DNA from 4 places in the Lysinibacillus sp. NPDC056232 genome. Region 1 is predicted to be linked to each of the others. Evidence: riboswitches for the same ligand, from Rfam matches in the RefSeq annotation. Region 1 holds a riboswitch; each other region holds the start of a gene.
The links. Region 1 has a riboswitch for cobalamin ahead of ACFCYJ_RS04630 (S-layer homology domain-containing protein). Riboswitches for the same ligand answer to the same signal wherever they lie in the genome.

Region 1 (7,626 bases):
AGTATCGGCTACAATAGCTGGTATACAGGATCCTTTCAAAATTGATATTCCTGTGAATAAAATCGAAAACTATCTGACTTTACAACCTAATGTAAGTCGAGAATACAAAAACATTCATTTTAGTGTTGAAAAAGTCGAATTTACACCAATAACGACAGGATTAACTACACGAGTCGTTTTGACTGACAACTCAATTTTCACACTACCTTTACTAACGATGGGTGTAGATATTTTTGATGATCAAGGCCATAAACTTAAATTGATTGGCGGAGATGGTTGGAATGCTACAAATGGAAACATTCATATTTCTGATCGTAGATTCCAACCATTTGAATCTATTCCCAAAACAATAACCCTTAAGCCGTATATACATCTCTTTGATGAAAAAGAAATGTGGGTATATCAAATGAATGAAAATGGTGACCCGAAGATTCAATATATTCCTGAGCTAGAGGTTACACTACCGATTAACTCCCAAAAATAAAAAAGTAGAGAAAGTGAGGTTTGTCTCACTTTCTCTACTTTTTAGTATTTCAAAATATTTACTTTGAAAGTGTAAATATCATGTGGATCCCTATTAGATTTAAAAGCTTTCCCTCGAGCCGACTCCCGCCTTGCAACTAATACACTGACAATACCAATTTATTACAATATAAGTAGCTTCAATGAAGATATTATGTTTAATATCTTTTTTGACAAGTAAAACCTAGAAATATTCTCTTTTTTGTTGAACTATTTTGAAAAAAGAAAAATATGCTAAATTTAGCATTATGTGAATAGCAAAATGCAGAATAAAGGTGCTCTTTTAGGAGCTTAATAGGGAATTCGGTGCAAATCCGCAACTGTTTCCGCAACTGTAAGTGTAGATGACTACAGAAATTACTACTGTCAAACGAGGAAAAATGCCTCCAGTAGATGGAAAGGTTCTGAATAGGATACACGAGTCAGGAGACCTGCCTTTATTCCATCGTATTAACTCTCTTCGGAAGCTAGGAGAACTTACGGCAAATAGATGGACAGGCAAATTGTGTTTTTTGGCCTTTTTCTGTTTTCCTTAGATGCTCTCCCTTTTATTGGACAAGCATCTTTTTTATTTTCCGAGTTAATTGCAAATATATTCACTATAACAAGGTCAGGAGGAGAGAAATGGACGTTTATAAGAAATGGTTGAATATAGCGATTGTCTTTATCTTATCATTTTCGCTATTGTCGCCTGCTGCTCTAGCAGATACGCAGCAAATTGAAACTAGTGAGTTAGAATCTAGCTCCCCTATTAAATCTAATGGTGAAGAAGCTAGCGTCTTCCCAGAAATCACGAGTAATACAGATGAAGAAGTAGTAATTGATAAATCATCATTACAAACGGCAATTGAGAAGGCAGAGCAAAACAAAGCACCCGTAAAAGTAAGTGATGATGGAAAAGATATAGACCCTGCTGATTACTGGGTAACTCAAACTGAACAAGATGTGTATACAAATGTAATCGTATCTGCACAACAACTATTAGCAGATGAACATGCAATTCAAGAAGACATTGATGCGAAAGTATTTACTATTGAAAATGGTAGTAATAAAGCAATTATTACATCAGAAAGTATTCAAAAATATCTTGAAAAGAACATTAAAAATTTTGTTATTCAAAGTGAAAAGAACTTCAAAATAGAAGTACCTACTTCAATTTTTAGTGGCATTAAGCTTACTGAAAAAGAACAATTAAAGGCATCCGTAACGAAAGATGCTAAAAATAAACAATTCACTGTCACATTCGAAATTGAGAATGCTGATGGTAAATCAAAGTCAATTTCTATAGATAAAGAATATTTAAAAGTGACATTACCAGCTAACGAATTAAAATCAAATACAGTCGTTTTACAACTTGTTGGTGGCGAATACAAACCTGTTCCACATAAAATTGTGAACGGTGAAATTGTCCTATTCACAAAAACAAGTGGTACCTTCGTTTTAAAAGAAAGTACAGTAACATATAAGGACACTGAACATTATTTAGCATACAAAGAAGAAATAGAATTTTTGGCGAGTCGACACGTTATTCAAGGAACTACATCAGAGACATTCGAAGCGAATATATCAATTACTCGTGCGCAATTTGCAGAATTAGTTAGTCGCGCACTTGGTTTACAAGCAACAGGTGAAAATCCATTTGACGATACAAAAGGTAAATGGTATGCGACAGAAATTCAAGCTCTGTACGAGGCGGGTATTACAAAAGGTTCAACTGCTTCAACATTTAACCCAGAGGTACCAATTACACGTCAGCAAGCGGCCGCATTGATGGCACGCACTTTAGAATATTTAAATGCGGATGTGAAAGCTGGTGGAGAGATTAACTTTAAGGACGCTAACAATATTAGCTCTGAATACCTCCCTTATATTAAGCTATTAAATAGTCTTGATATTATGTCAGGTATGCAAGATGGTTCCTTTGATCCTACTTCTTCAATTACTCGTGGGCAAACTGCGAAAATTTTAAAACGTACGTTAAATATCGCAGGCATCATGTAATTTCTTTACTAACCCAAACGCTCAACGCATTTGGGTTAGTCCCTTTTTAGAGAATGGAGGTTGTTCAAATGAGAAAAAATTATCGATGTTTATCATAGTACTTACTCTGTTACTTTCTGCTGTGACTCCGATTCAGTTAAAAATTCTCCCATCCCTATAGGTGGTGAGATCCAAGCTGATCAGTTCTACTGGTAACCCGAGCAGTTTTTCATTCAAGCTGATCATATCTCCAAGCCACCCGATCAATTCTTCGGTCTACCTGAGCACATTTCTCCCCCTTAGATTCAATCTCCCTAGACTCCGCCTGCATAACCCTTTAATAGACCTGAACCTGACGAGCAATTCATCACCAAACAGTGAAATTTGTGCTAAGTTCAATTTACATCATCTCATCCCGATTAGTTAACATTTGGAAAGGGTAATCTATTTATAGATAGGTTACAATTAACTATTTTGGTACATACGTTCTATAGGATTCATCACAAATATAGAAAATGAAAAAATATTTACAAACATTCGTTCGTTAAATGTTCGAAATTTTAATAATGCTATGCTAAAATATATGTACAAATTGGAAGGAAAGGACGGGGACATGCGTGCAAACATTTGATTTACAAGCGCCATATACGCCTAATGGAGATCAGCCACAGGCAATTGTGGAATTAGTGGAGGGTGTACGTGCGGGTAAACGTCATCAAACATTACTCGGTGCAACAGGAACAGGAAAAACGTTTACGATCTCTAATGTCATTAAACAAGTAAAAAAACCGACACTTATTATGGCACACAATAAAACATTAGCGGGTCAATTATATAGTGAGTTTAAAGAGTTCTTCCCTAATAATGCAGTTGAATACTTTGTCAGCTACTATGATTACTTTCAGCCAGAGGCCTATGTACCACAGACGGATACTTATATCGAGAAGGATTCAAGCATTAATGATGAAATTGATAAGTTGCGTCACTCTGCAACATCTTCATTATTCGAGCGTGATGATGTCATTATTATTGCATCCGTGTCCTGTATTTATGGTCTAGGTTCTCCAGAAGAATATCGTGAAATGGTCGTATCGGTGCGGACTGGAATGGAAATTGAACGTAATCAGTTGCTTCGAAAATTGGTCGATGTACAGTATGAGCGTAATGATGTGAGTTTTACACGTGGTACGTTTCGGGTACGTGGCGATGTAGTGGAAATATTCCCAGCATCCCGAGACGAACAATGTATCCGCGTGGAATTTTTTGGGGACGAGATCGATCGAATTCGCGAGGTGGATGCGTTAACTGGTGAAATATTAGCGGATCGTGATCATGTAGCTATTTTCCCCGCATCCCACTTCGTTACACGAGAAGAAAAAATGCGGAAAGCCATTGAAAATATTGAAAAAGAGTTGGAGGAGCGTCTAGCTCTTTTACGTGCAGAGGATAGATTATTGGAGGCACAGCGTTTAGAGCAACGTACTCGTTATGATTTAGAAATGATGGGTGAAATGGGCTTTTGCTCAGGTATCGAAAACTACTCGCGTCATTTAACATTGCGTGAAGCGGGGGCAACTCCATATACGCTACTTGACTATTTCCCTGATGATTTTTTACTTGTTGTCGATGAAAGTCACGTTACTTTGCCACAAGTTCGAGGGATGTATAACGGTGACCAAGCACGTAAAGGTGTGCTAGTTGAGCATGGCTTCCGTCTGCCATCAGCACTAGATAACCGCCCTTTACGTTTTGAAGAATATGAGAAACATATACATCAAGCTATTTATGTATCAGCAACACCTGGCCCGTATGAGCTTGAGCATACTCCGGAAATGGTGCAGCAAATTATTCGTCCAACTGGGCTGCTTGATCCACAAATTGAGGTACGTCCTATTGAAGGGCAAATTGATGATTTAATCGATGAGATTCAAGGTCGTATTGCTCGTAATGAACGAGTGCTCGTTACGACATTGACGAAAAAAATGTCAGAGGATTTATCAGCTTATTTGAAAGAAATGGGCTTAAAGGTAGAGTACTTGCATTCAGAGATTAAGACGCTAGAGCGAATTGAAATTATTCGCGAGCTACGTAAAGGTACTTATGATGTTCTAATCGGCATTAACTTATTGCGAGAAGGACTAGATATTCCAGAGGTTTCTCTTGTGGCGATTTTAGATGCTGACAAGGAAGGATTTTTACGTTCAGAGCGTTCATTAATTCAAACGATTGGACGTGCCGCACGTAATTCTAATGGTCATGTCATTATGTACGCAGATAATATGACGGATTCGATGAAAAAGGCAATTGAGGAGACGAAACGTCGTCGAACACTACAAATGGCGTATAACGAAGAGCATGGCATTACACCGAAAACGATTGTTAAGAAAATTCCTGATGTTATTCGTGCGACACAGGTAGCAGAGGAAGAAGAGACTTATGTAGCGAAGGCAACAAAAGGTAAGAAGCTGACGAAGGCGGAAAAAGAGCAGTTACTTGCTTCGCTAGAATTAGAAATGAAGGAAGCAGCAAAAGCACTCGATTTCGAACGTGCTGCTGAGCTGCGCGATACAATATTTGAATTGAAGGCAGAAGGGTGAATGGCTTGTGAAAAATACTGAAATAGTCGTGCAAGGCGCACGAGCACATAATTTAAAAAATATTAATGTCACAATTCCCCGTGATCAACTAGTCGTGCTAACAGGTTTATCAGGCTCAGGGAAATCATCATTAGCGTTTGATACGATTTATGCCGAGGGACAACGTCGCTATGTAGAATCACTTTCAGCCTATGCCCGTCAATTCCTTGGTCAAATGGATAAACCAGACGTCGATGCGATAGAGGGATTATCCCCTGCTATTTCAATCGATCAAAAAACGACGAGCCGTAATCCACGTTCGACAGTTGGGACAGTAACAGAAATCTATGATTATTTACGTTTGCTATATGCGCGCATCGGTAAACCTATTTGTCCAAATCATGGCATTGAAATTACTTCCCAAACGATTGAGCAAATGGTCGATCGTTTATTAACTTATCCAGAAAGAACGAAAATGCAGTTGCTTGCCCCAATGGTAGCAGGGCGTAAGGGAACGCACGTAAAGCTACTTGAGGATTTAAAAAAGCAAGGCTTTGTTCGAGTACGTATCAACGGGGAGCTACGTGATTTAGATGATTCGATTGAACTTGATAAAAACAAAAAACATTCAATAGAAGTTGTCATCGATCGTGTTGTGATGAAGGAAGGTATCGCGGCACGTCTTAGTGATTCCTTAGAGACAGCATTACGTTTGGCAGATGGGCGAGTACTTGTCGATGTGATGGAACATGAGGAATTATTATTTAGTGAGCATCATGCTTGTCCATTATGTGGATTTTCAATCGGGGAGTTAGAGCCTCGTATGTTTTCATTTAATAGTCCATTTGGAGCTTGTCCAAGTTGTGATGGTTTAGGCTCGACACAAGAGGTAGATCTTGATTTAGTAGTACCCGATTGGGATCGAAGTTTATTAGAGCATGCGATAGCACCGTGGGAACCGACAAGCTCTCAATATTATCCACAGTTATTAAAGGCTGTGTGCGATCATTATTCTATCTCAATGGATGTACCCGTAAAGGATCTTCCGAAAGAAAAGATGGATAAAGTTTTATATGGTTCTGGTAAAGATAAAATCCACTTCCATTATGAAAATGAATTTGGCAATGTGCGAGATCAAATGATTGAATTCGAAGGTGTTGTACGTAATGTGGAGCGCCGTTTTAAGGAGACAACGTCTGATTACGTGCGTGAACAAATGGAAAAATATATGGCGCAGCAAGCATGTCCATCTTGTAAAGGATATCGCTTAAAGACTGAAACATTAGCTGTAAAACTAGCAGATAAGCATATTGGTGAAGTTACACAGTATTCGATTCAAGAAGCTGATACATTTTTCAAAGAGCTGGATTTATCAGAAAAGGATATGAAAATTGCTCGACTTGTTTTACGCGAAATTGAAGAGCGACTTGGCTTCCTTGTCAATGTAGGGTTAGATTACTTAACGTTAAGTCGAGCTGCAGGAACACTTTCAGGGGGAGAAGCTCAACGAATTCGCCTTGCGACACAAATCGGCTCACGTTTAACAGGTGTGCTCTATATTTTAGATGAGCCATCAATCGGGCTGCATCAACGTGATAATGACCGTCTTATTAGTACACTGCAAAATATGCGTGATATTGGCAATACGCTTATTGTTGTCGAGCACGATGAAGATACAATGTTAGCGGCGGATTATCTCATTGATGTTGGTCCTGGTGCAGGTGTACATGGTGGTCAAATTGTAGCGGCAGGAACACCGCAGGAAGTAATGGAAAATGAAAAGTCATTGACGGGGCAATATTTAAGTGGCAAGAAGTTTATTCCACTACCAATTGAGCGACGCAAACCGAATGGACGCAAATTATCGATTAAAGGTGCCAAGGAAAATAATCTTCGAAATGTGAAAGCGGATATACCACTTGGCTTATTCGTTGCCGTAACAGGGGTTTCTGGATCAGGTAAATCAACACTTATAAATGAAATTTTATATAAATCGTTAGCTCAAAAGCTAAATCGTTCAAAGGTGAAGCCAGGAGAACATAAAGAGGTAACGGGGATGGAAGAGCTCGAAAAGGTTATTGATATTGATCAATCACCAATCGGTCGTACACCTCGCTCTAACCCTGCTACGTATACAGGCGTTTTCGATGATATTCGAGATGTTTTTGCAACAACAAATGAAGCGAAGGTACGTGGCTATAAAAAAGGTCGCTTTAGCTTCAACGTTAAGGGAGGTCGCTGCGAGGCTTGTCGTGGTGACGGTATTATAAAAATTGAAATGCATTTCCTACCAGATGTTTATGTGCCATGTGAAATCTGTCATGGGAAGCGTTATAACCGTGAAACACTTGAAGTGAAATATAAAGATAAAAGCATTGCGGATATTTTAGATATGACGATTGAAAACGCAGTCGTATTCTTCGAAAATATTCCGAAAATCCAGCGTAAGCTACAAACGATCGTGGATGTAGGATTAGGTTATATGAAATTAGGACAACCTGCCACAACGTTATCTGGTGGTGAGGCACAGCGTGTAAAATTAGCCTCT
Region 2 (7,626 bases), on a different contig from region 1:
TTGGTTTTAAGTATTTAAATATTTTCAACATGTTTGCAGTCCTCCTCAATTTAGTTAGCATGCTAACTATATAGTAAAAAATAATTCAAAATAGCATCTTCATCAAGATTCCAGATTCTCTTTCATAGCATCCATCACTTCAAAAAAAACTTCAAGTTTCTCTTCCGGGATACCTGTTAGTAATTGTTGTTCAAGCATTACTCTACGTGTCATGATACTATCATGTATTTTCAACGCATCTTCTGTTAAGACAATTTTTTTGAGTCTTGAATCATAGGGAACAGTTTGCCTAGTAATCAATCCATTTCTTTCCATAGATTTCAGTATTCTAGACGCTGTTGATTTGCGAATAGAAAATTCTCGTTCAAAATCTTTTTGAAACACATCTGTATCTTGATTTTTGTAAAGATAACTAATCGTCCAACCGTGCATTGCAGTAAGGTTATCTCTTTCCGTTTGCATAGTACATATGGTTTGATCCAATTGTCTTCTCATTAAGAGTGACAATGTACGCAACTCTAACCCAACTGATCTCCTTTTGCTCAATTTTCTACCCCCTAACTGTTAGCCTGCTAACTTTAGTATATAAAACAAGTTTATAGAGTCCCCTATATGTAGCATGGCGTACTTAACAATTTATTCGTAAGACGCTTATGCCATTAGGTGAAAGATGGATCATGTTCAGATTTATCTCCGTATTCAGTTTGCCATATTGACTGCAAAAAATTCAACAAAAAAGCAAAACCACTTTTTAGTTATGAAAATAAGTGGTTTTACTTTTCATCATAAACGTAGTTAATTAACCGATGTTTCTTGTTACTTTGAAATAAAGTATGCTAAGAAATGACAAAATAACAATGTTCATTTTCACTTTTCTAAGCCAGAATACAAAAAAATTACAGCTTGAAATTCGTTGGAAGAAACGATTTTTTTGCAGTTTAGTTAGGCATTTAATTTTACATATCTAATTTAGAAAAGGAAAGAATATAAAGGAGTTCCAAATCCGCACCAGGGCTCAATAAGAATTTACACAAGTATGTTTTTGATTTAATTCTTGTTCCACTTCTTTTATCCGCTTTAACTGCTGTTTATTAGGGTTTTGTTTTGTAACCGCTATTGTGTCTAAGTCAGCTACGCCTTCAATACCTATCCCTTTTGGAATGGATCCTCTTATGTATACACTATGTAGGTCATTTTGAAGATGAGTGGAATACGTATTAACCACATCGTATATCACAGGAAGAAAAATTGGGTTGATTTTATTCCAGTCTGAATGATTAATAATGTGGCCATCTCTATCAGTAACACATAAGCTTCCAATTTCTCTAATAGTAGTCATCAGATATCTCCTTTTAAAGATTTATAGTAACTTAGTCTACCTACTATACTACGCCTGCAGGCTTTATCCCCTGACGAATAAAAACAACTAATGATATTATATCTAATATACATTTTTTTGAATATCTATTCATTATATCTATTTTGTATAAAAATAGGATAGCATGTTCTATAGTGAACACGTTATCCTATTTCATTTTGGAATTTTAGGGTAGTAGAGAATTAATACCTTAATCCTTATTTTCAGCAAACCCCATCTTCCAGCTAAAGTATTCGTTATCTGGATTTTTCTCATATTTTAAATGAACGTCGAATTTAGAACCTTTTTTACTTGTTAAGCCTTTTACCAATACCGTTCCATCAGCTAGCAATTTATTCACCATTATTTTGGTAGGCTACAGTCATTAGCATTTCATTTCTAATCAGCTACGAATTGTTTGTATGTAGCTCATCATATCCTCCTAGAATCCACGGTACTATTTTCATAACATTTGATAATCTGGGTAATTTTTTATTGTTTGCCAGTAGTCTGCTGCTTTTGTTCTCTTGTAAAACTTATAAAATGGTTCTTTTTGGCGAGCAAGTTCTTTGTAGACCCCAATTATTTCCTGTAAAAGATTTTCGATATGCTGTACAGGAACTTTCTTCACAAATAGCTCCCCTGCCTGTGCATTTTTCCCCATCGGAACAGCCCCTAAATACACATCAAAGCTTTCTTTCTGATATACAAGCCCAATATCATCATAAACGGCATTATAGCAAGCTGATGCACAGCCATTCATATTAATGCGAATCCTGCTTGGTACTTCTAAGCCTTCAAGCTGCTGATACAGCTCCTCTGTAATCTGTGCTGCCTCCATTTTATCACCATCACAAAAATCACAAGCCTTCATAGCTACAATCTGTCCTTGCTTTGCAATATATAAGCCCGCCTTTTCCAACTTCTTTTTGGCAGTCGTTAATTCTATTGTCGGTATGGATAGTAGTATACTGTAGGATGCAGAATATTTAATAGCGCCACTCACTCCGACTACCTCTGCGATTGTTTGAAATTGTCCTGGTGAATAATGTTTGTTGATAATGCCAGGACTCACAGCAAGTCGCGTAAATTCACCTTCTCTGTTTAACTTAGCAAATGTTTTTTCAGGAATATTATGGCTAAAAGCATTTATAGTCATTTTTACCCTCCTCCTATAAAAAAAGCTAGCACATGGCTAGCTCCTCTTCTTTATTGAAAGCTTTCTGGATAAAATCCTTGTGCCAAAATTTGTATTGCTTCAGCCGCACGAACACCTTCAGACGCTGCTGATAGTGGTAAAATAACGAAACGTTTGTTTAATACCGCTTCCGTTTCTTTTAATGCCGGATCATTTTTTAAGAAATTAATTTTTTCTTCAGCAGTAGTTGAACCATAGTCAATTACAACGATAACTTCAGGGCTGCGCTCAACTACATCTTCTTTTGAAACGGTTGTCCAGCCAGACTCAACATCCCCAAAAATATTTTTTCCACCTGCTACTGTCACAAGTTCATTCATGAAGTTTTGTGCAGCAGTGAAAACTTCTTTCTCACCACTATCAAATACAAGAATACGTAAATTCCCCTCCTCTTGCGGAAGCTTCGTACGAATGTCCTCTACATCTTTTGTCATTTGCTCAATTAACTTTTCTCCACGCTCTTCCACATGGAATATCTTGGCAATGTTACGAATATCGCTGAAAATATCCTCTAACTTAGGATTTTTAATGCTTGAAGAAGTATGTAAATAAGTGTGGATGCCAAGTGCTTCTAGTTCTTCTGGTGTTCCGACACCCTTCTCACTAAACCCGCTTTTCCAGCCTGCATATAAAAAATCTGCTCCTGCATCAATCACTTGTTCCTTTGTTGGGTATTGCTCAGCTAGTACCGGAACTTTATCATAAGCTGCCTGTAACGGTGGATAAATTGCATCATCTAAATATGCTGTTCCGACCATTGAATCCTCTAAGCCTAACGCTAGCATAATCTCTGTCACATGCTGATTTAAGCTAATTGCTTTTTTAGGTGCCTGCGAATAGACTTGTGTCGTATTGTTATTGTCAATCGTTACTTCCGTTGCTCCTGCTTTTGCTGGTTCTACTTGTTCACTTTGCGATGCTGAATCCTGTTTTTCCTCGTTACCACAAGCCGCTAAAATACTTAGCATTGCGATTGCAAGAACAAGCCATACGCTTTTTAATGTCTTCATGTCTACTTCTCCTTTTTTCTAAAAAATATATTGAAAGAAATCTAAGACTCTTAAACTAACTATAAAAATTGCTCAGATATATAATAAATATGCGGCTTTTTCGTGACAGGATGTACATTAACTTCCGCATGTACACCAAACACCTTTTGTAGCAATGAGGGTGTTAATACATCAAACGGAGTTCCATACGCCGCAATTTCTCCGTCCTTTAAAACATAAATTTTATCGCAATAAGTTGCTGCAATATTTAAATCATGCAAGGCTACAATGACCGTAATCGGCAAGCTCTGTATTAAATCCATGAGCTGGAGTTGATGCTGAATATCTAAATGATTCGTTGGCTCATCTAATGCCATGACCTTAGCCTGTTGCGCCAAAGCCCTTGCAACAACGACTCGTTTTTTCTCACCACCAGATAATGAACTAAAAGTACGTTCACTTAAATGCAGTACGCCTGCTTGCTGCATCGATTCCTCGACAATAGCTAGATCTTCTTTTGTATCCACTTCCATAAGCCTTTTATGCGGTGTACGTCCCATTGCAACAAGGTCCTTAACAGTGAACTCAAAAAGCACTGGTGTTTCCTGCCCTACGACGGCTAGTTGCTTTGCTATCTCCTTTGAAGATTGCTTGTAAATATTTTCATTAAATAAAAATACTTCTCCCTCTTGAGGTTGTAGCATACGGTACATATTTTTTAATAGGGTCGATTTCCCACTGCCATTAGGACCAATTATGCCCACAAACTCGCGTTCTTGAATATGTACAGAAACATTGTTTAATATTTTCACCTGCTGCACGGCAAAAGTAAGGTTTTTTGCTACGTATACCATCTAATTTTCCTCCCCGAAAGAATACATTTGCTTACGCAACATCCATATGAAAAATGGGCATCCGCATAAAGCAGTAATAATTCCAATCGGCATTTCCTCAGGTGCAATCACAATGCGCGCAGCTGCATCAGCCCATATTAAAAATATCGCACCAATTAATGCACTGACTGGCAGTACAAACTTATAATTTGAGCCGACAATCATGCGTACGATATGTGGAATAATCAGGCCTATAAAGCCAATTGCACCACTTACAGCAACTAGGACACCTGTTAATAGGGAAATTAATAGAATTAGTAGCAATCGAAATTTCTCTAAATTAACCCCCAGCGTAACAGCAGATTCTTCGCCTAGTAAAAGTAAATTCAAATGACGTGCATGAAGACGTAAAATTACGTAGACGACCGTCAAAACAACGAACGGAATCATTAAATTTACCCATTTCGCTCCAGCCAGACTTCCCATCATCCAATACATCACTGCTTTTATGCCGCCCTCTTCTTTCGCCATCATCAGCATAAAATTCGTCATTGCTGACAAAACTAGTGACACGGCAATTCCGGCTAATAATAGTCGAATAACTGAAATTCGCCCCTCAACTCGTGCTAAGAAAAACACGATTAGTACTGCAATCGTCGCACCTATAAAAGCCGCAAGTGATAGCGCATACATACCTAAAAATGAAAAAGCGCCAAGTAAAATAACAGACGTCGCCCCGACAGATGCACCGGAAGATACACCTAAAATATATGGGTCTGCGATTGAGTTGCGAACTAAAGCTTGTATAGCAGCTCCCGAAATTGCAAGACCCGCTCCGACTATTATGGCAAGTACTACGCGGGGAGTACGAATTTGCCAGATGATGATTTCCTGCGAACGACTCCAATCTTCTGTAATGCCAAGTGGATTGAACGGGATATGCGACAAAATAATACGCCATACAATACTAGGTGTAATAGACACTGAGCCTACCATTATCGCTAACGTCAGGGATATTAGAACGACACCAGTCAACACTAATAAGAGTAGGTTGATTTTTCTAGTTGTTGGATTCTTCAAAACGCTCTCCTCTCTTAAAGCAAAGGGCATAAAAAAAATCCCCTTGTCTACAAGAGGATGTCATAGTTAAATAAAGGGCGTCTCTTCCCAGTCACTACAACCATCCTCGTGGTTCTATGTAAGTTTGTTGCTTTTATTGGCAGGTCTCCTGGCTTAGGTTCATCATCTATACGCCTTCCCATAGCTCGCTACAGTGACATATTGTATAGACTCTCCATTACAGTTGCGGGACAGCATCGGATTTGCACCGATTTCCCTTTTAAGCAAACGAACAATGTCATTCGCACCAACAAAAATTATTAAGTTATAAGAGGAACAATATCAGAATATTTTCCAGATAGCAATTATATTATATATTACATTAAAGCAAAAATAGTAATAAACGAGATATTAATAGCTAGAAAATAGAACCATTAAACATTAATTACTATTAGAAAAATAAAATAAATTTAGATAATAATTTATCTTACCTTACTATACAAATTCCTCATAGTACGCTATTAGTAATCTCTTTCTTCTCGATATTCAATATCAGTGAGGGTAACACTCTACATAATCTACTAACAAATCTTTCATTCCGTTTTTTTGGTTATCTATTTTTATAAATGGAAATTATAAAAATACAAAGGATTTTCTTTTTAAAAGGGTAGTGAAAATTAATTCAGAAAGATTCATAAATGCTTAATTTATATCCTTATTTTTCAAATTCCATCTTTCAACTAAAATATTCGTTGTCTGTATTTTTTTCATATTTTAATTGAGCATCGAATTTAGAACCTTTTTTACTTGTTAAGCCTTTTACCAATACCGTTCCATCGGCTAGCAATTTCTTCACCATTGTTTTGGTAGGCTTCTTCTTCATCGTGGCTAAAAATTTATCGTTTTTCCAGATGACAAATTTACAGCCCTTTTTCCAGTTACTGCAGCCGAAGCCTTTTTGTCCTTCAATCACGCTATGACCACATAATGGGCATTTCCCCACTGCTTCAAATTTCTTCTTTGTTCGTGTTACTTTGCTGAGTGTCACATCTTCACTATTTTTAAAACCAATTTCCATGTGTATCACCAATCAACCCCGCAACTCTATTTCCTTCTTCATCTTCTATAAAAAGACCAATATCTTTTACTACCTTATCTTCAATGTTATCAAGATTGTATTTTAATAACTCTTGAAAAATATGTTCTTTTTCTTCTTCAGTGACCTTTTCGGATTCAATGTATTTCATTTATTCGACCCCCTTTATACGATTTTAATAATTTTCCTAATACCTTAATTCAGCACTTCTTCCCTTTTCAAAACTGACAGAAAACTCCACTCACAATAAAGTACACAACATAGTAAAGTGTGATTCAAACCTTTTTATAATTATCTGTTTAAAGAAGAAGCACCTTTATAAAAATATTCCTGCCGTTTAGCACCTGATACAGTTTTTAATGCCAATAACCCTAATAAGAAGAAGGCAAATGAACCTATTAACCCCACAGGACGGATCGAAGTTAATTCAGCTGCTAAACCTATTAAAACCGTTAAAGCAACAATGAAACCTGCTTCAATGACACTAAAGATGCTTCCGAATCTTCCCATCATCCCCACAGGAACATGATTTTGGTAGAAAGTCAAGTACCCTGTATTTGCAAACGTTACAGCAAACCCAATTAAAAATACACCAGGCACTGCACTAAAAAAGCCACTCGAACTATAAAGTACTAAATATCCTATTGCGGTAAAAATGGTACCAATACCTATTAAAAGATTAACGGCAAGTTGTTTTGAAAATACTGAATTAATAATGGATCCTATAATTATTCCAGCTCCAAAGACACTTAATAAAAATCCATAATTGGTGTCTGATATTGAAAGTACGCCTTTAGCAAAGGCTGCCTCGAGAGAATCTATTGCAGTCATGAATATAGTAGTGCAACTAAATAATAAATATATTTTTGTGACATAGATATTGTCCTTACTGAAATTAAAAACAATCCGAAAATCATTTTTTATCAAATCCCATGTAAATCTTTGCCCCTCTGTCTCTTTGAGTCTTGAATCAACATTAGGTAGCAGCATTATAATAAGTGCTGAAAAAAATAAAGCCACTGCATTTACATGAATGGCAGTATAAGGAGTACCCATCCAAAATAAAATCCCAGCAATAGCAGGACCTATTAGTG
Region 3 (7,626 bases), on a different contig from region 1:
CCGATTGTAGTATGTAGTGCGATTGCATCCCATACGAGTTGTATTGAGGCATCATCAATATGATGGTGTGCTAAAAATTGACGTGCTGCATTTGCACCATCCACCTCAAAGCGTTTATCTATGCTACTAAATTGTTTTGTTAAACCTAAATCATGAAACAAAGCACTTACATATAGGAGCTCTTCATCATATTTTCGCTGAGCTTTTTTACCTTGTAGAGCCCCAAACAAATAAACACGATTTGAATGATTCCAAAGCAATTCAGAACCATGCTCTTTTAAAATATCCTGAGCTTCTAATGCCAAACGGCTATCAGGTATCTTAATACCAGCAATATTTGTCATCAGTATTACCTCCCTTAATTAAAATAACTATTGCTTATAAAGAATTATAAGAATCGAATTATTATATATCAATTCTATAATTTCTATAATAACCATAGATTTTTTCTATGATCACTCCTTCGATCTATACTCACTTTAACCATCTCCGTAAGGAAAACCGTGAGAAAAAGTGAAACTTCAATCACTTCTACACCATTATTTTTTAATGATTTATGTGTATATTCAAGGTCTGGACAATTCAAAGTAAACGTTTGAAACAGATGACCATCAAGTAAAAAATTTGGCCAACAGCTTTATGAATGGCATAAAGAGATAGGTAGGATTGGATATGGAAAACAAGGAATCACTTAAATAACGGTTTTTCAATTGGATGAAACCTCTAAATTAACCCTTTAAACCCTCTCTATCCAATTATTTAAACTTTTTTTAGTAAAATTGCCCACGATTATTGCAGAAGTTTTACACAGGTAAAATTAAGGTTTCAATTTTGCTGTTTAACGGTAATCGGTAATATGTCGGTAATATGATTGAAAAATAACTCATGCCTGTTTCATGCTATTCTTACTTTATTAAAAGACGAAAGCTTTTTGAAAGGAGTAAGTTTAATGAAGAAAAAATGGTTACTACCCATTTTCGCATCGTTTATGTTCTTCACAGGTATGGGTGTTCATGAAGCGAAAGCGGCAACAATAGCAGATATAACAAATACAGCAAAAGCATATATAGGTGTTCCTTATCAATATGGAGGGACAGATATTAAGACAGGTATAGATTGCTCAGCATATACACAAATCGTATTTTCTAAGTTAGGGATTTCACTACAACGTACATCTACAGCTCAATATCAGCAAGGTACTTCGATTGCGAAAGCTCAGTTGAAGACTGGGGATCTTGTATTTTTCAATACTTCGGGAAGCGGTGTTTCCCATGTTGGCATATACATAGGTGACAGCAATTTTATTTCAGCTACTACAAGTTCTGGTGTTAAAATCGACAAACTCGATGATCCTTATTACTGGGGATCTCGTTACGTAGGGGCAAAACGCATTGCAAACTTCACTGAAGGAGAAGTAAAAGATGCTGAAATCGACTTTAGCGTTTATGCATCGCGTGGAGAGGTAGCTCTTAAACTGGCCAAGCAGTTAAATTTAGATACTAGTAACACCAATTCAAGTTTTCCTGATGTAACACCAACGTCTAAATATGCGGGTGCTGCGGAAGCACTAAAAAAAATCGGCGTTTTTACGGGTGATGAAAACGGAAAATTCAATCCAGGTTCTCCTATGACACGTGGTCAATTATCGAAAGTTTTAGTGGAAGCATTCCATTTAAAACAACAAGGAACAACTGTACAATTTGCTGATGTTCCAGGTACACATTGGGCTTACAATTATGTATCCATTCTCGCTTCCAATAAAATTACGGTTGGTAAAGGTGACAATACTTTCGGGGTGAATGACAATGTCACACTAGTACAATTAGAGGCCTTTATCCAACGAGTAGCTCAATAACTTCAAGAAAAGGTATTTCATCTATGGATGAGATGCCTTTTTTGCTTCTAGGCAATATCATTTCACACTCCCTACTTCCAATCACTATACGTATAAAAAAGCCAGTACTAATTTGTACTGACTTTAAAACTATTCTGTTTGTTTGATCATTTTTTTAGATGGAACAAATAGCGTTAAGATAAATGTGATACAAAATAAAAAATCTACAGACAGATTGAATGAAAGCATAAGAAAATCTTATTCTAAAAGAATAAAGAAAGAAAACTTATAATAAATATTCATCCCTCTCCTTCCCAAGTATGGTATTTGAAACAAAACTCCTCGCAACGGCTACGGGACAGCTTGGAACTACCCCCATTTTCCTTTTAATTGAGTGAAAGACCTTTCACTCAAACTTGAAAAGAATGCTATGAAAATAGATTAAGATTAACATGCTCAATTGATCAAGCCAGTTTTATTTTTGGAATATAATAATGTTACGTAAAATAATGATAAATATAAAAAGGCCAGGGAGCTATAGCCCTGGCCATTCGTTTACTTTCTTTCAGTGGATGCCAAAGAATCGGCTTTATGCAAGCGCAAAGCCGATCCGAGGCATAATTGATTTTCTTTTTTATTTTTCTGAGATGTTGGTTTGGAATAAAGTTTGATCTAAAATATCCCCAAAATCCATATTTAAAGTTAAATGATAAGAACTCGTTTTGAAAAATGATTGATCAAAACGGGTTAATTCTTTGTGAAATACTATGCGATTTTTATAATAAAGTTTGATCATTTCTACCTAGTAATTCTAAAACAATCGCGCCCGATTGCGGTATAAATATTATATTTTTGCTAAGACAGAGTTAACAAAATCGGTTTTTTCTTCTGGATATTTGTGCTTATTATGGGTCGAGACGTTGAAAGCTTACATTTCTTTTAGAGAGATCCTATTCTACTATGGATTCTGTTATTTTCTCATCTTAATTTTTAATCGCCAACATCGAATTTCCCCTGTGATTTCTAATCCTTGTTCCGCAAAATGGCCCGTTTGTTGAATTGTCATAATCCATCTTGACAATGCAATTGTATAAAACCTTTTTACAAATTATCGGACTTTATTACAAATGATCAATCTTTATTTTAAATCTACAGGAGAGAAGATGTAGTAAATGTACAAAATAATTTATCGTTATCTTGTTATTGATTGCTTAACTTCCTGGCGCAAAGATTTAGTTGCTTCCACCATGTTTGCCAAAGCGGCAATTGTTTCAGTTTCTTTTCTCGTTTTTAAGCCGCAGTCAGGATTTACCCAAAATTGATTGCTTTCAAGAACTTGTAAACTATCTCTCATAATACCGAGTATTTCTTCCTCACCCGGTACACGAGGACTATGAATGTCATATACGCCTAATCCAATTCCTTTTTTATAAGGGTTTACTTGAAGTGAAGAGATAAGCTCACCATGGCTTCGAGATGTTTCAATTGAAATAACGTCCGCATCTAGTGCACTAATTGGTTCTATGAAATCGTTAAATTCACAGTAACACATATGTGTATGGATTTGTGTTTCATTTTTCACACTAGATGTGGCAAGTTTAAAGGCATTTACTGCCCAATCTAAGTATGCCCCCCAGTCTTCTTTTCGGAGCGGTAAACCTTCTCGCAGGGCTGGCTCATCCACTTGAACAATGGAAATACCTGCGTTTTCCAGTGCTTCAACCTCTTTGCGAAGTGCTAGTGCAATTTGATAAGCAACATCTTTTCGTGAAAGATCGTCTCGCACAAATGACCAATTTAAAATGGTCACAGGGCCTGTCAGCATTCCCTTCACAAAACGCTTTGTTAAACTTTGAGCATAAGCCGACTCTTTCACTGTTATTGGTGCTGCCCAAGCGACATCTCCATAAATAATAGGAGGCTTCACGCAACGTGAACCATAGGATACAACCCACGCTTTTTCCGTAAATGCAAAACCGGTAAGTTTTTCACCGAAATACTCTACCATGTCAGTGCGTTCAAATTCACCATGGACAAGTACATCAATATCTAGTTCTTCTTGAATGTCAATCCAGCGTTTTGTTTCTAGTTCAATAAATGCTTCGTATGCTTCGTTCGATAATTGTTTTTTTCTCCATGCATTTCGATTCCTTTTGACCTCATCAGATTGAGGGAAACTTCCTATTGTTGTCGTTGGGAATAGCGGTAACCCTAAAGCTTGCTGTTGAATCTTTTGGCGGTGACTAAAATCACTATGTCGTTCAAAATCTTGAATTGTCACTGTTTGAACTGCCTGATGGATCACCTGGTTTTGACGAATCGGATGATTTTTTAGGGCTTCAATCGCCTTCATACTTTCTGATAAGTTATGAATCGTGCTACCATCTTTGTCTCGTCTAAATTTAGTTACCTCAACGATTTCTACGATTTTTTCATCAGCGAAGGAAAGTGCATTTTTTAGAACAGGATCGAGCTTATTTTCAAGAGAGGTCGTTATTGGTACGTGTTGTAGGTTGCTAGATGGTTGAATCCATAATGCTACAGCATTACTTAGTGTTTCAATTGCCTGAATCGTAGAGTTTACCTCTGCTAGGTTTGAACGCCAAATATCACGGCCATTAACAACACCAATCGCTAATACTTTATCTTTAGGAAAGCCAAATTGACGAAGCGATTCCATATTCCCTTTATAGCCATGGACGAAATCTAAACCAAAACCTTGAACAGGGAGTGCCATTATTGCTTCATAAGAGGTTAATGCTTCAAAGTATGTTTGAAGCATTATTTTCGCCTCTGGCACTGCTCCAGCTAGTTGTGCGTATATTTCTTGTACAAGCTTTATTTCTGTCTCATCTAATGTAGTTACAAGGGATGGCTCTTCTAGTTGAATCCAATTGGCACCTGCATTCACTAATTCTTTCAACACTTGGGCATAGAGTGGTAGTATGGCCAGTAAATATTCAACTTGTGTTACCTTGTTATAACCTTTCGTTAGTTTGCAAAATGTATAAGGACCAATTAATGTCGGCTTTGCGATAATGCCGTATGCTTCTTTAGCCTCTAAAAAATCTGCTAAAACTTTGTTTTCCGTTATTTGTAATGTTTGTTCTTCAAATTCTGGCACAATATAATGATAGTTTGTATTAAACCATTTTGTCATTTCACTGGCCACTGCTGTTTTGTTCCCACGTGCTATGCTGTAATAGGTATGTAAATCTACCTTTCCACCTTGCCAGTTAAAACGCTTAGGTACTAAACCAAACATCACGGCTGTATCTAACATTCTATCGTAATAAGTGAAGTCTCCAACTGTTACCATATCTATGCCCAGTTGAAGCTGTTTTTCTATCCTAGATAATCGGATATTCTTTATTTTTACTTGAAAATCTACTTCAGAAAGTTCATGTCGCCAAAATGCTTCTAATGCTTTTTTCCATTCACGATCTTCCCCAATGTATGGGTAGCCAATTAGTGTACTTGTATAAGTCATTTCAATCACCCTTTCAGAAATAATAAAAAGCCATTCTCCTTCTAGGAAAATGGCTGCATGTTAAATTTGTCAATGAAAAAACAATACGAAGAAGTGTATACTTCCGCATAGGTCATTCGTTGTCGCACAGTGCCTGAATGGTCACTTTTCACCACCTATTTCCACGTAGGTATTTGGTGTGTACTAGAAATTGGCAGGTCTCCTGGCTTTTCATCAACACGCCTCACTGCCTTCCCAGTTTCCCAGTGGCATTTGTGATTTGCTCCGAATTACAGTTGCGGGACAGCGTCGGATTTACACCGACTTCCCTTTTAAGCCAAACTATCATTTGGCACCAACTCTTACACAATATTCAATTATGCTCCTACTATAACATATATTTCAGAATAGTAGAAATTTTTTCTTAAAAATTTAAAGGATTGTACTAGTCATGTTTTAATCAAAAGTCCAATACATTCTCGATATTTACTTCGTACCTCTATATTTGAGCATAGATAGTATTCCAAGAATCGGTCCAATCGCTAATATGGTAAAGACCCATTCCCAACCAATGATTCTCTGAATAATAGGGATGAGATTGATAGAAATTATAGTAACTAGGAAACCAATACATATTTGAAAAGTAAGGGCTGTACGTACATACTCAACTTCAGCTATTTCTGAGACTGCTGCAGAAAACCTTGCATCATAGTATCCCCCTTTAAAATAAGATTGAATAATGTCATTATACAAAAAAAATAGAAAACGAATCCACCTCTTGTTCATATAAAGAGATTAAAAGCGCTGATGCAAACACTATAGTTCCAATCCAGTCGACTTTCGGCGCACCTTTTTGTATTCAATGAATAACTGCCTACCACAACTTTTTCAAAGTTACCCCTTTTATTAAATCTCCGGATATTTAATTTTATTTTTATTTTTTTAGTAGATAAATATCGCAAATCCTTTTAATAACAATTCATATTATAGATATTGAAAGGAGGGAAATTACTATGTCTGAATATTACGGCAGTGGTTCTGGTTCAGCATTTGCGTTAATCGTTGTTCTATTCATTCTATTAATTATTGTCGGCACTAGCTTTATAGGTTTTTATTAATACCAAATACCACCTTTCATGCTCATAACGTATAGGATCATACAAACTAATCCTATACACCTCCCATTGTTAAGGGTCACTTTCCTCCGATGACCCTTTTCATCATTTTCTTATTCTGCGTTATTCCAGACAGTAAGACAATGCATTTTATACTGTCGGTAAACGAGATGGCTGGCAACTAAAATGTTCGTCGATAGTACTTAGAACAATGAAGATTTCTTTAAAAACTAAAAACATGGAACACTGCCTAAAAAAAGATAGGCAATGTCCCATGTTTTTCTATGCATGAAAGGAACATGCATGCTCATCTCATCATCGTCTGCACTTTAGCGATTGAATTGAATCGATTAACTATCTGAAAGATTTACCTTTTGATCTAGTTCCAAAGGCAAAAAAGCATATTCTCCGCTTCTAATAACATCACATTTACGAACTGGAATAGGTTGTTTAAAGATGGGTCCATCTAATACTGTAGTATGGAATTCTCCACCTTCTCCGCATGGGTCAATCCCTCGGGCTTCAAGCTCTTGCACGTATTCGTGGGTTAACGTTCGCCCTAAATCGTCCTCCCGCATACCTAAAGATAAATTAACAGTAACAATGATTGTAACAAATCCTAGGTTTATGAATTCATCGACAACTTTACGATGATTCATTTCCCATAAAGGCATGCCTAGATTTAAACCAGCATTTTTCGTAACCTTGTCGTGCCAGCAGCCATGTTCAGGCATATCTAAGTCCCCTGTTACTAAAACTTCTGCACCTTGTTTTTTAGCTTTTTCTAAAAGACTCATAAATATTTTTTCATAATCTGTCCAGCTTGCTGCTGCAGTATAAACTGGTAAACCTATAGAATTAGCTTGAGCACGTATGAGTTCCGGTGGCATTCCGTGAGATCTGGAACGATTCCCTTCTTCCTCCATCATGACAATTAGTCCTATCGCCTCTCCAACCTGCATTGCTTTATATAAAGCTAAGACACTATCTTTTCCTCCGCTAAATGAAGCGATAAATGGATGCCCTTGAGCATTATTTTTCCAGTCCACTAATTCTGTCATTCCTATCTTTCCCCTTTTATTCTACTAACTTTTTTCAAGCTCTTTCTCAGGATAACATAAAAACTCATTTGCATTTATTTTTGCAAATGAGTTTTTGAGGTAGCTTTCTTTTAATAACTATTTGCCACAAGACATTGGTATATCGCC
Region 4 (7,626 bases), on a different contig from region 1:
TTCATCGGCAATTTCAGCAATAACACCAAGATCATGTGTGACGATAATAATCGCTGCATCGGTGTTATTTCGAATTTGATTGAACAATGATAGTATTTTCTTTTGATTGACTGTATCAAGAGCTGTTGTAGGTTCATCGGCAATATATAATTTAGGTTGCATCGCAAAAGAAAGAGCAATCATAACACGTTGTAACATCCCTCCACTTAATTGGAAAGGATAATATTGCAATAGCTTTTCCGGATTAGGTAAATTTACTTTATTCATTGCGGAAATAGCTACCTGTCTTATTTCTTTTTTATTCATGACGTAATGCGCTTTTATTGTTTCCCGAAAATGCCTTTCTATTGTTTGATTACTATCAAACGCTACCAATGGATTTTGTGTAATCATCGATATGTGCCTTCCTCGGTAATCTCTTAATCTTTCTTTGGTTACAGATGTTAAATCAGTATTTTGATATAAAATTTGGCCCGTCGATTTTGCCATAACCGGAAGAGATTGCATAATTGCTTGACATAACATTGACTTACCACTACCGCTTTCACCGATAATCCCTAATATACGTCCTTTATTTGCAGTTAAATTAATAGCAGATAGGATTTCCTGCTCTCCTATTTGCACATTTAAATCTTTGACTTGTAATAAGATTTTTCTTTCCATAGCTATCCCTTTCAATGACCAACTTTCTTGTTATGACCAGATAAAATAGTAAATAATAGGACTACGATGATTATGGCCGCACCTGGATAAAGCATAAGCTCAGGATGTAGTCGAATATACTGTTTGCCCTCACTAATCATCATTCCCCACTCAGGAGTAGGAGCTTGAACACCTAATCCAATAAATGAAAAGCCAGCAATTTCTAAAATGACTTTTCCTAAATCGAAAGAAATAATAGTCAGCATCGGCGCCATTATATTTGGCACGAAATGACGTAGGATTAGCTTCACTCCTGAAGTTCCACTAATTTTTGCAGCTTTTATAAATTCTTTTTCATGAACGCTTATAAATAGGCCTCTTAAAATTCTTGAATAATAAATAGTTTGAGTAACAATAAGGGCCAATAAGACATTTCTTAAGCTTGGACCCAAAATACCTAGTAGTCCAAATGCAAGAACAAGTGTTGGGAAAGCTAATAAAATATCACAGATGCGAATAAATAAATAATCAATGATCCCTCTCTTAAAAGCCACTATTGCCCCGATACATATAGCAAAAAAGCTTGCTATTAATTGAATGAATATAGCTGACCCTAAAGAATAGCGAATACCTAACAATATACGTGAAAGTATACATCGACCTAAATGATCTGTGCCGAGAGGATATGCCCATGATGGTTCTAAAAACTTCTTAGAGACGTCTACTAAAAAAGGATCATTCGGCATGATCAACGGCGCAAAAAGCCCCATTACCCCAATAAATGTGAGAAGAGTTATACTAGTCAATTGTTTACCGTTTAAACTATGTAATTTAATCACTCTACTCTCTCCCCCTCACCATCATTAGCTGCGGGTCAAGAACTCGATGTAATATATCTGTACATAAATTAGCAAAAACATAGATGATAGCAATTATTAGAACATAACATTGCACAACTGGATAATCCCTATTAATAATTGATTCTATTAAGTAGCGACCTAAACCAGGCCAGCTAAATACCTGCTCGACAATAACTGCCCCACCCAATAAATTCCCAAGTGTCATACCAAGCATCGTCGTCAGTGGAATAGCAGCATTTTTGAAGACATGTCGACTGAGAATAACAGATTGTTTTAACCCCCGTAAATGTGCATACTGAACATAATATTTTTGTAATTCTTCTATGACACTTGTACGAATTGCTTGAACAAACAACCCAATAGTTGGTAATGCCAAAGATACGGCTGGTAAAATTATATGTAACATCGTCCCTTTACCATTTGTCGGGAAAATGCCAAGCTTCAAACTAAATAAGTACAGAAGAAAAAAACCTACCCAAAAAGTTGGGATGGATACACTGATAATAGATAATAAGCTTACAATCTTATCAAATACGGAATTTTTATAAAGAGCACTTATAATACCAAGAGGAATACTAAAGCAAAGAATACACACAAATGCAGCTAGGGCTAATTCAAAAGTTGCCGGTAGTTTTTCTACTATTTCTTGAGCAACGGGTAATTTACTCACAAACGATGTACCAAAATCGAAGTGTAACACGCCTTTTAGCCATATAAAATATTGAATAGACAAAGGTTGATCAGTGCCTAATTCCGATCGTAGCGCCTGTATTGCTTCTGCTGTCGGGGCGACTCCTGACAGTCTAAGTATGACCTCCGCTGGCTCTACTGGAACAAAACGAATAAATAAAAAGGTCATGATTGAAACCCCTAGTAAAACAAATGGTAATGTAATTACTCGTTTTAGACAAAAAAGCCAAGTTGATTCGTACATTTTTTCATCACTTCCCAAGTCTTCATAGTGCAAAAAGAGAGGAGTCATAATAGACCCACTCTCTTTTCATTCTCTTACTTTACATCCATTTGAGCATAAGGAATATCATATTCAGATGCACGGGGGTTAAAATCTTTCAAATATTTATGGTAAATAACATTATTCGTTTCATATGAAATTGGATAAAATAATGCTTGGTCATGGAACATTGTTAAAATATCTTTATACAATTGCACACGTTCCGCTTCATCTGTCCCAATTAATAATTGATGTATTTTGTCATCAATTTGTGTTGCATTTTCTAGGCCTAATTTCGCTTCATAAACACCATTTGCATTCGGTGTTGCTGATTCGTTTGCGAAGCTGTGTGGGTCTGTTGGTGGACCGTTTGTGCGCCAGAAATTAATATCTACTTGATTATCCATTAATTTTTGGAGCCCTACCATTACATCAGCGCCTTCAAGTTTTAATTGAACGCCTATTTTAGCTAATTCCCCTTGCATTAATTCTGCCATAGGTTTTTGGATAGCATCTGTGGCAATATAGATTAAATCTAATGTAAGAGGTTGCCCATTTTTAGAACGGATTTTATCACCATTTTTTAATGTCCAACCTGCTTCATCTAATAACTGCTCGGCTTTTTCTGGATTAAATAGGATTGGTTTTAACTCAATATTGGCATATGGAATAGCATCCCAAAACAGTGTATTGGCAACCTTTTCTGTACCATGGGTAATACTTTCAACCATTTGTTCTTTATTAACAGCGTATTGAATAGCCTGACGTACTTTTAATTCTGCTAAAGGACCAGATTGTGTATTAAAAAGTAATGCACGTGTAGATAAAGGTTCAGATACAGCCGTTTTGTATTGATTGCTGTCTTTTAAGAAAGTGTAGTTATCTAAGCTAATAATGCCACGACCATAAATTAAGTCTAATTCTTCATTTTCAAATGCCAGTGAAATAGATTCTGAATCTGGTATAATTTTCACTTTTACTTTGTCTACTAGTGGCTTTTCACCCCAATAATGTTCGTTGCGGCTAAAAAGTGCATATTGATCTTTTTTATATTCGGTTAATACCCATGGACCTGTTCCAACCGGAGCTTTAATACCTTTATTTGTTGCATCTCCCTCATGGAATCCGTTATCCCCTAAGAAGCGAAATGGTCGCACAAAAGCCAGTTCATTTAATACAGGGTAATAGGGTGCATCTAATTGAAGACGAATTGTATAGTCATCTTCTTTCACAACATCTACAATATGATTCACCATTCCCATCCAAGAGTGTGTATCACGATCTGCTAAAACTGCATTAAAATTACGAATAACATTATCTGCATTAAAGACTGTCCCATCAGAGTATTTTACATCTTGTCTAAGATGAAATATGTAAGCTGTTTTATCGTCAGAAATTTCCCAGCTCTCCGCTAATTTCGGCGATATTGTCCCGTCATCGTTATATTCTACTAATGATTCATATACCATTGCTTGCGCAGTCATTTGGTTTGGTAAATAGGTATGCGGATTTAAAGGCCCTATATCTAGCGGCCAGCCAATTGTTATCATTTTTCCTTCATTATTATTTTTGCTAGAAGTTTTACTTCCATTACCTTCACTCGAGCTTGAACAGCCTGCTAAAATCGATAACATCAGTATTAGAATGAACGGTAATAATTTTTTAAAAAATATCATTATGATTGCTCCTGTCTATTCTTGGGTGTTAGAAAATTAAAATATATATGTTTCTCCACTATACTTCTAACTTGAAACACAAAGTAATCGTCATTACTTTGCTCTCGCTTTATTTACACCTCACTTTGATGTAAATTACATAGATTAGAAAAAGACATAAAAAAATCCTTATTCCACGTGAATAAGGATAGAAAAACTCATTATTAAAAGCCTTCCATCCATCTCCCTATCTTTCGTAGATCTACAATGAATCATACTACAAGCAGGCATTCTGGCTTATGAATCTCCATTTTGCTTCACCTTCCCGAGTACTTACTCAGTGGTATTTGAAACAAAACTCCTCATTTACAGCTGCGGGACAGCATGGGATTTACACCCATTTTCCTTTAAATTAAGTGAAAAAGTTTTTTCACTCAAACTTGTAATGTTACATATTAAATTTTGTATTAAACATAACACGCTTCAAAGATACACGTCAATTTTATTTTCTGAATATAATAAAGTTTTGCGATTTTTAAACAAAGATATGTATGTATATTCCACAAAAAAAGCCATCACACACTAGTGAGATGGCTTTACTTCTATTGTTGATGTTTTTTTAACATTGAATCTGTGAAAGGCTGAGATTGTCCCTTTGGAATACTTATTGTTTGCCACTCAGAACCCTTTACTTGCTTAGCAATGTAAACGATTTGACCGACATGTTGTGAATAATGGGACATTTGTCTTTCAATCGCATCTATCACGGAATGTCGTTCTCCCCTTATCGTTACAAACCCTTGTAAATCAGCTTCCGTTAATTTTTGTAAAGCATCTAAAAATACTTGCCAGCCCTTTTCCCATACTGTCATTACCTCTTCTTTTGTCTGAAGGCTATCCATAAATTCATCATCACGATTTCTCGTTGATTTCTCACCATCTGTCGTAAGAAAGTCAGTCCATCTCGATATCATATTTCCACTAACGTGTTTTACAATCACTGCGATACTATTTGAATCTTCATTATACGCCCAGTGCAATTGGGCCTCTTCCAGTTGGTCGAGTGTTTTATCGCCTAGCTCTTTGACACTTCTAAATCTTTTCTGGACAACATTTAAATACGTTTGCGCTACTGTCATTGTTGAACCCCCCATCCCTTTTCTACTATTTTAATATAGACTGAATGAGATGTGTCATTTTGGTAACTAGTTGTTGCCAAAAATAAAGTATTACTTACTCACGAGGGATTTTTTATCACCACTGATCGCTCCCCCCTCACCAATCGAGCTTTAGCAGGCAGTTATTTTCCACATTACTTCTTTGCATTCTCTGAATTTATGTGTGGGATAAATTCCCTTGCAAGAGCAACCATTTTTTCTTGTGCTTCCTGTTGATCACCATTTAATTGATAGCCTATTTGATATGCATAGCCATTATAATACGTATAAAACTCATTGGCTTTTGTACTCATTTGATAAATACGCTTGTCTGCCTCATCATAATTATAGTATACATACGCGAAACCTTTATCTGGTGTCATCGCATGATAATACAAAGGATTCATAAAGTTCAAACCTACATTCCTGATTTCCCCTGAAAACTCCTGACTATCTTCCGTAACTTTATAGTTTACTGGATTATGATTTACATTTGTTACTGTCAAAATAATATATTGACGATCCACTCCAGTGAGAGACTTTTCTTTATAACTAAATTGAAATTGCTTTTGCAGGCTACCATCTTGCATCTCTGATGTTACCGCATAGACCTCTTGTATATTTGATTTAAACGGAAGATCTTCAGGGTCTATTAAATGGACAGCATTCCCCATAGTAGCTGCCACTGCTTGCATAGCCTCGAAGCCTTGAAGCGGTGCATAAAATTTGATATTTTCGCGGTGAATAAATTGATCTGCTATTTGAAAATACTGACTGAACGTTGTCTCTGTTCCTTCAACTTCTGTTTTAAATAAATCAGTGAATGATTGTTTTTCTTCTTCATGAAGTATTTCTGTCGTTAAATGATCCATCGGTTTCGAAGCTTGCCATGCAATAAATAGTAAGATAGAGCATGTCATCATGACCGCCAGTGCACGATGCGGCCAAAGTTTTTTTGATGGATACGGCTCTTGCTGAACCTGTTGTCGAACCTTTTGAATGATTGCTTCTTTATGTGCTGAGACATCCTTCAATACGTGCATTGTATGCTTATCCATGGAAAAGTACCTCCCATTCAATATGCTGTAAGTCTACTTTTAATAATTCCTTCCCTTTCTTTAAACGAGATTTAACGGTACCCTCAGGAATTGCCAGTAGTTCTGCTATCTCCTTGATCGTCATCTCCTCCAAATAAAAATAGACAATTGCTTCACGTTGCTTTATTGGTAACCGTAAAATGGCTTCATCTAAAAGAGCTTGTTCATCTTGACGAATGAGTGTATCTTGTAAAACAGTTTTTTGTTTGGCAAAAAAATTATGCTGAAATGTAATTTTTCGATAAGCCCAGCTTTTTAAGTAATCCTTACATTTATTAATGGTCATGCGTGCTAAATAAGCCTTCATTTCTCCTCTTTCTTCATAATGCTTTTGGTGATGATAAAATTTAATAAATACATCTTGAACAATATCCTCAGCTATTCGTAGATCTTTCGTATAGTAGTAAGCGATTCGAAATAAATGATCTGTATGTAGTTCCATTAGTTGCTCTAAATATTCTGTATCAGACAAAATCTTTCCCTCCTTCTACACTATAAACGAGGCTACAGTTATAAAAGATTAAATTTCAACAAAAAAAAACCGTCTCTTTATTAATCAAGACGGTTTCCTTCTATCCATTATAAATTTTCATCAATATATGTTTCTATATCTGATGCAATTGTGTCAATTGGGACATCCTCTGCATTCTCTGCATATCCTGAATACATTTTTACAATTACACCATCTTTATCGACTAAGAAAAATTGATTCCCATGAACGACTTGGTCGCTGTTAGGATCATTTCTGACGATTATTTTTGTTGATTTTACAGCGAACTGCTCGATATATTTTTGTGAATAACCAGTAAGTAGATTCCATTTTGATTGATCTGGAACATTATATTTTTTCAAATAATCAGCTAATACTTGTGGTTTATCTACGTCAGGATCAACTGAAAACGCAACAATATTATAATCTTCCACACCTTTTTTCTTCAGCTTCTCTTGAACTTGCGTCATATTATAAGACATTGGTGGACAAATTGATGTACAATTCGTGAAAATATACATACCAATCCATGGTTTTCCTTTTAAACTCTCTAAAGAAACTGTTTCTCCGCGTTGATTGACATGTTCAAAATCTGGTAATTCCATGTTATAATCTGCTTTAAACTTTGAATTTCCACACGCACTAAGCACAGCTGCTAATGCAAAAAGTAGAACAAGTCCAATTATTTTATTTCTCATCTTTAACACGCTCCCTACTTACACTATCCCCATCCTATCGTACGATGTAAATATTGACAAGGACACTCAAGTGAC

Region 2: it holds a riboswitch for cobalamin, as region 1 does, so the genes downstream of both, ACFCYJ_RS18620 (FecCD family ABC transporter permease) here and ACFCYJ_RS04630 (S-layer homology domain-containing protein) in region 1, are expected to answer to the same signal.
Region 3: it holds a riboswitch for cobalamin, as region 1 does, so the genes downstream of both, metE (5-methyltetrahydropteroyltriglutamate--homocysteine S-methyltransferase) here and ACFCYJ_RS04630 (S-layer homology domain-containing protein) in region 1, are expected to answer to the same signal.
Region 4: it holds a riboswitch for cobalamin, as region 1 does, so the genes downstream of both, nikA (nickel ABC transporter substrate-binding protein) here and ACFCYJ_RS04630 (S-layer homology domain-containing protein) in region 1, are expected to answer to the same signal.

Annotation. Positions count from the first base shown of each region.
Region 1 is NZ_JBHJTF010000004.1:21,429-29,054, forward strand. It holds gene ACFCYJ_RS04625 (DUF4179 domain-containing protein) at 1-484, shown strand, start outside; cobalamin riboswitch at 779-975, shown strand; gene ACFCYJ_RS04630 (S-layer homology domain-containing protein) at 1,147-2,523, shown strand; gene uvrB (excinuclease ABC subunit UvrB) at 3,120-5,099, shown strand; gene uvrA (excinuclease ABC subunit UvrA) at 5,107-7,626, shown strand, end outside.
Region 2 is NZ_JBHJTF010000027.1:56,782-64,407, reverse strand. It holds gene ACFCYJ_RS18655 (ABC transporter ATP-binding protein) at 1-31, opposite strand, end outside; gene ACFCYJ_RS18650 (MarR family winged helix-turn-helix transcriptional regulator) at 103-546, opposite strand; gene ACFCYJ_RS18645 (hypothetical protein) at 1,016-1,339, opposite strand; gene ACFCYJ_RS18640 (hypothetical protein) at 1,569-1,721, opposite strand; gene ACFCYJ_RS18635 (precorrin-3B methylase) at 1,821-2,516, opposite strand; gene ACFCYJ_RS18630 (ABC transporter substrate-binding protein) at 2,567-3,565, opposite strand; gene ACFCYJ_RS18625 (ABC transporter ATP-binding protein) at 3,625-4,398, opposite strand; gene ACFCYJ_RS18620 (FecCD family ABC transporter permease) at 4,399-5,457, opposite strand; cobalamin riboswitch at 5,579-5,763, opposite strand; partial or broken gene ACFCYJ_RS18615 (topoisomerase C-terminal repeat-containing protein) at 6,173-6,499, opposite strand; gene ACFCYJ_RS18610 (hypothetical protein) at 6,498-6,683, opposite strand; gene ACFCYJ_RS18605 (MFS transporter) at 6,824-7,626, opposite strand, start outside.
Region 3 is NZ_JBHJTF010000002.1:47,961-55,586, reverse strand. It holds gene ACFCYJ_RS02315 (HD domain-containing protein) at 1-344, opposite strand, end outside; gene ACFCYJ_RS02310 (C40 family peptidase) at 950-1,855, shown strand; gene metE (5-methyltetrahydropteroyltriglutamate--homocysteine S-methyltransferase) at 3,027-5,324, opposite strand; cobalamin riboswitch at 5,500-5,678, opposite strand; gene ACFCYJ_RS02300 (hypothetical protein) at 5,790-6,089, opposite strand; gene ACFCYJ_RS02295 (YjcZ family sporulation protein) at 6,317-6,421, shown strand; gene ACFCYJ_RS02290 (Dph6-related ATP pyrophosphatase) at 6,769-7,479, opposite strand; gene ACFCYJ_RS02285 (ATP-binding cassette domain-containing protein) at 7,590-7,626, opposite strand, start outside.
Region 4 is NZ_JBHJTF010000005.1:113,018-120,643, reverse strand. It holds gene ACFCYJ_RS06025 (ABC transporter ATP-binding protein) at 1-663, opposite strand, end outside; gene ACFCYJ_RS06020 (ABC transporter permease) at 675-1,481, opposite strand; gene nikB (nickel ABC transporter permease) at 1,483-2,436, opposite strand; gene nikA (nickel ABC transporter substrate-binding protein) at 2,511-4,130, opposite strand; cobalamin riboswitch at 4,375-4,568, opposite strand; gene ACFCYJ_RS06005 (DUF1572 family protein) at 4,712-5,248, opposite strand; gene ACFCYJ_RS06000 (hypothetical protein) at 5,422-6,324, opposite strand; gene ACFCYJ_RS05995 (RNA polymerase sigma factor) at 6,317-6,835, opposite strand; gene ACFCYJ_RS05990 (SCO family protein) at 6,943-7,551, opposite strand.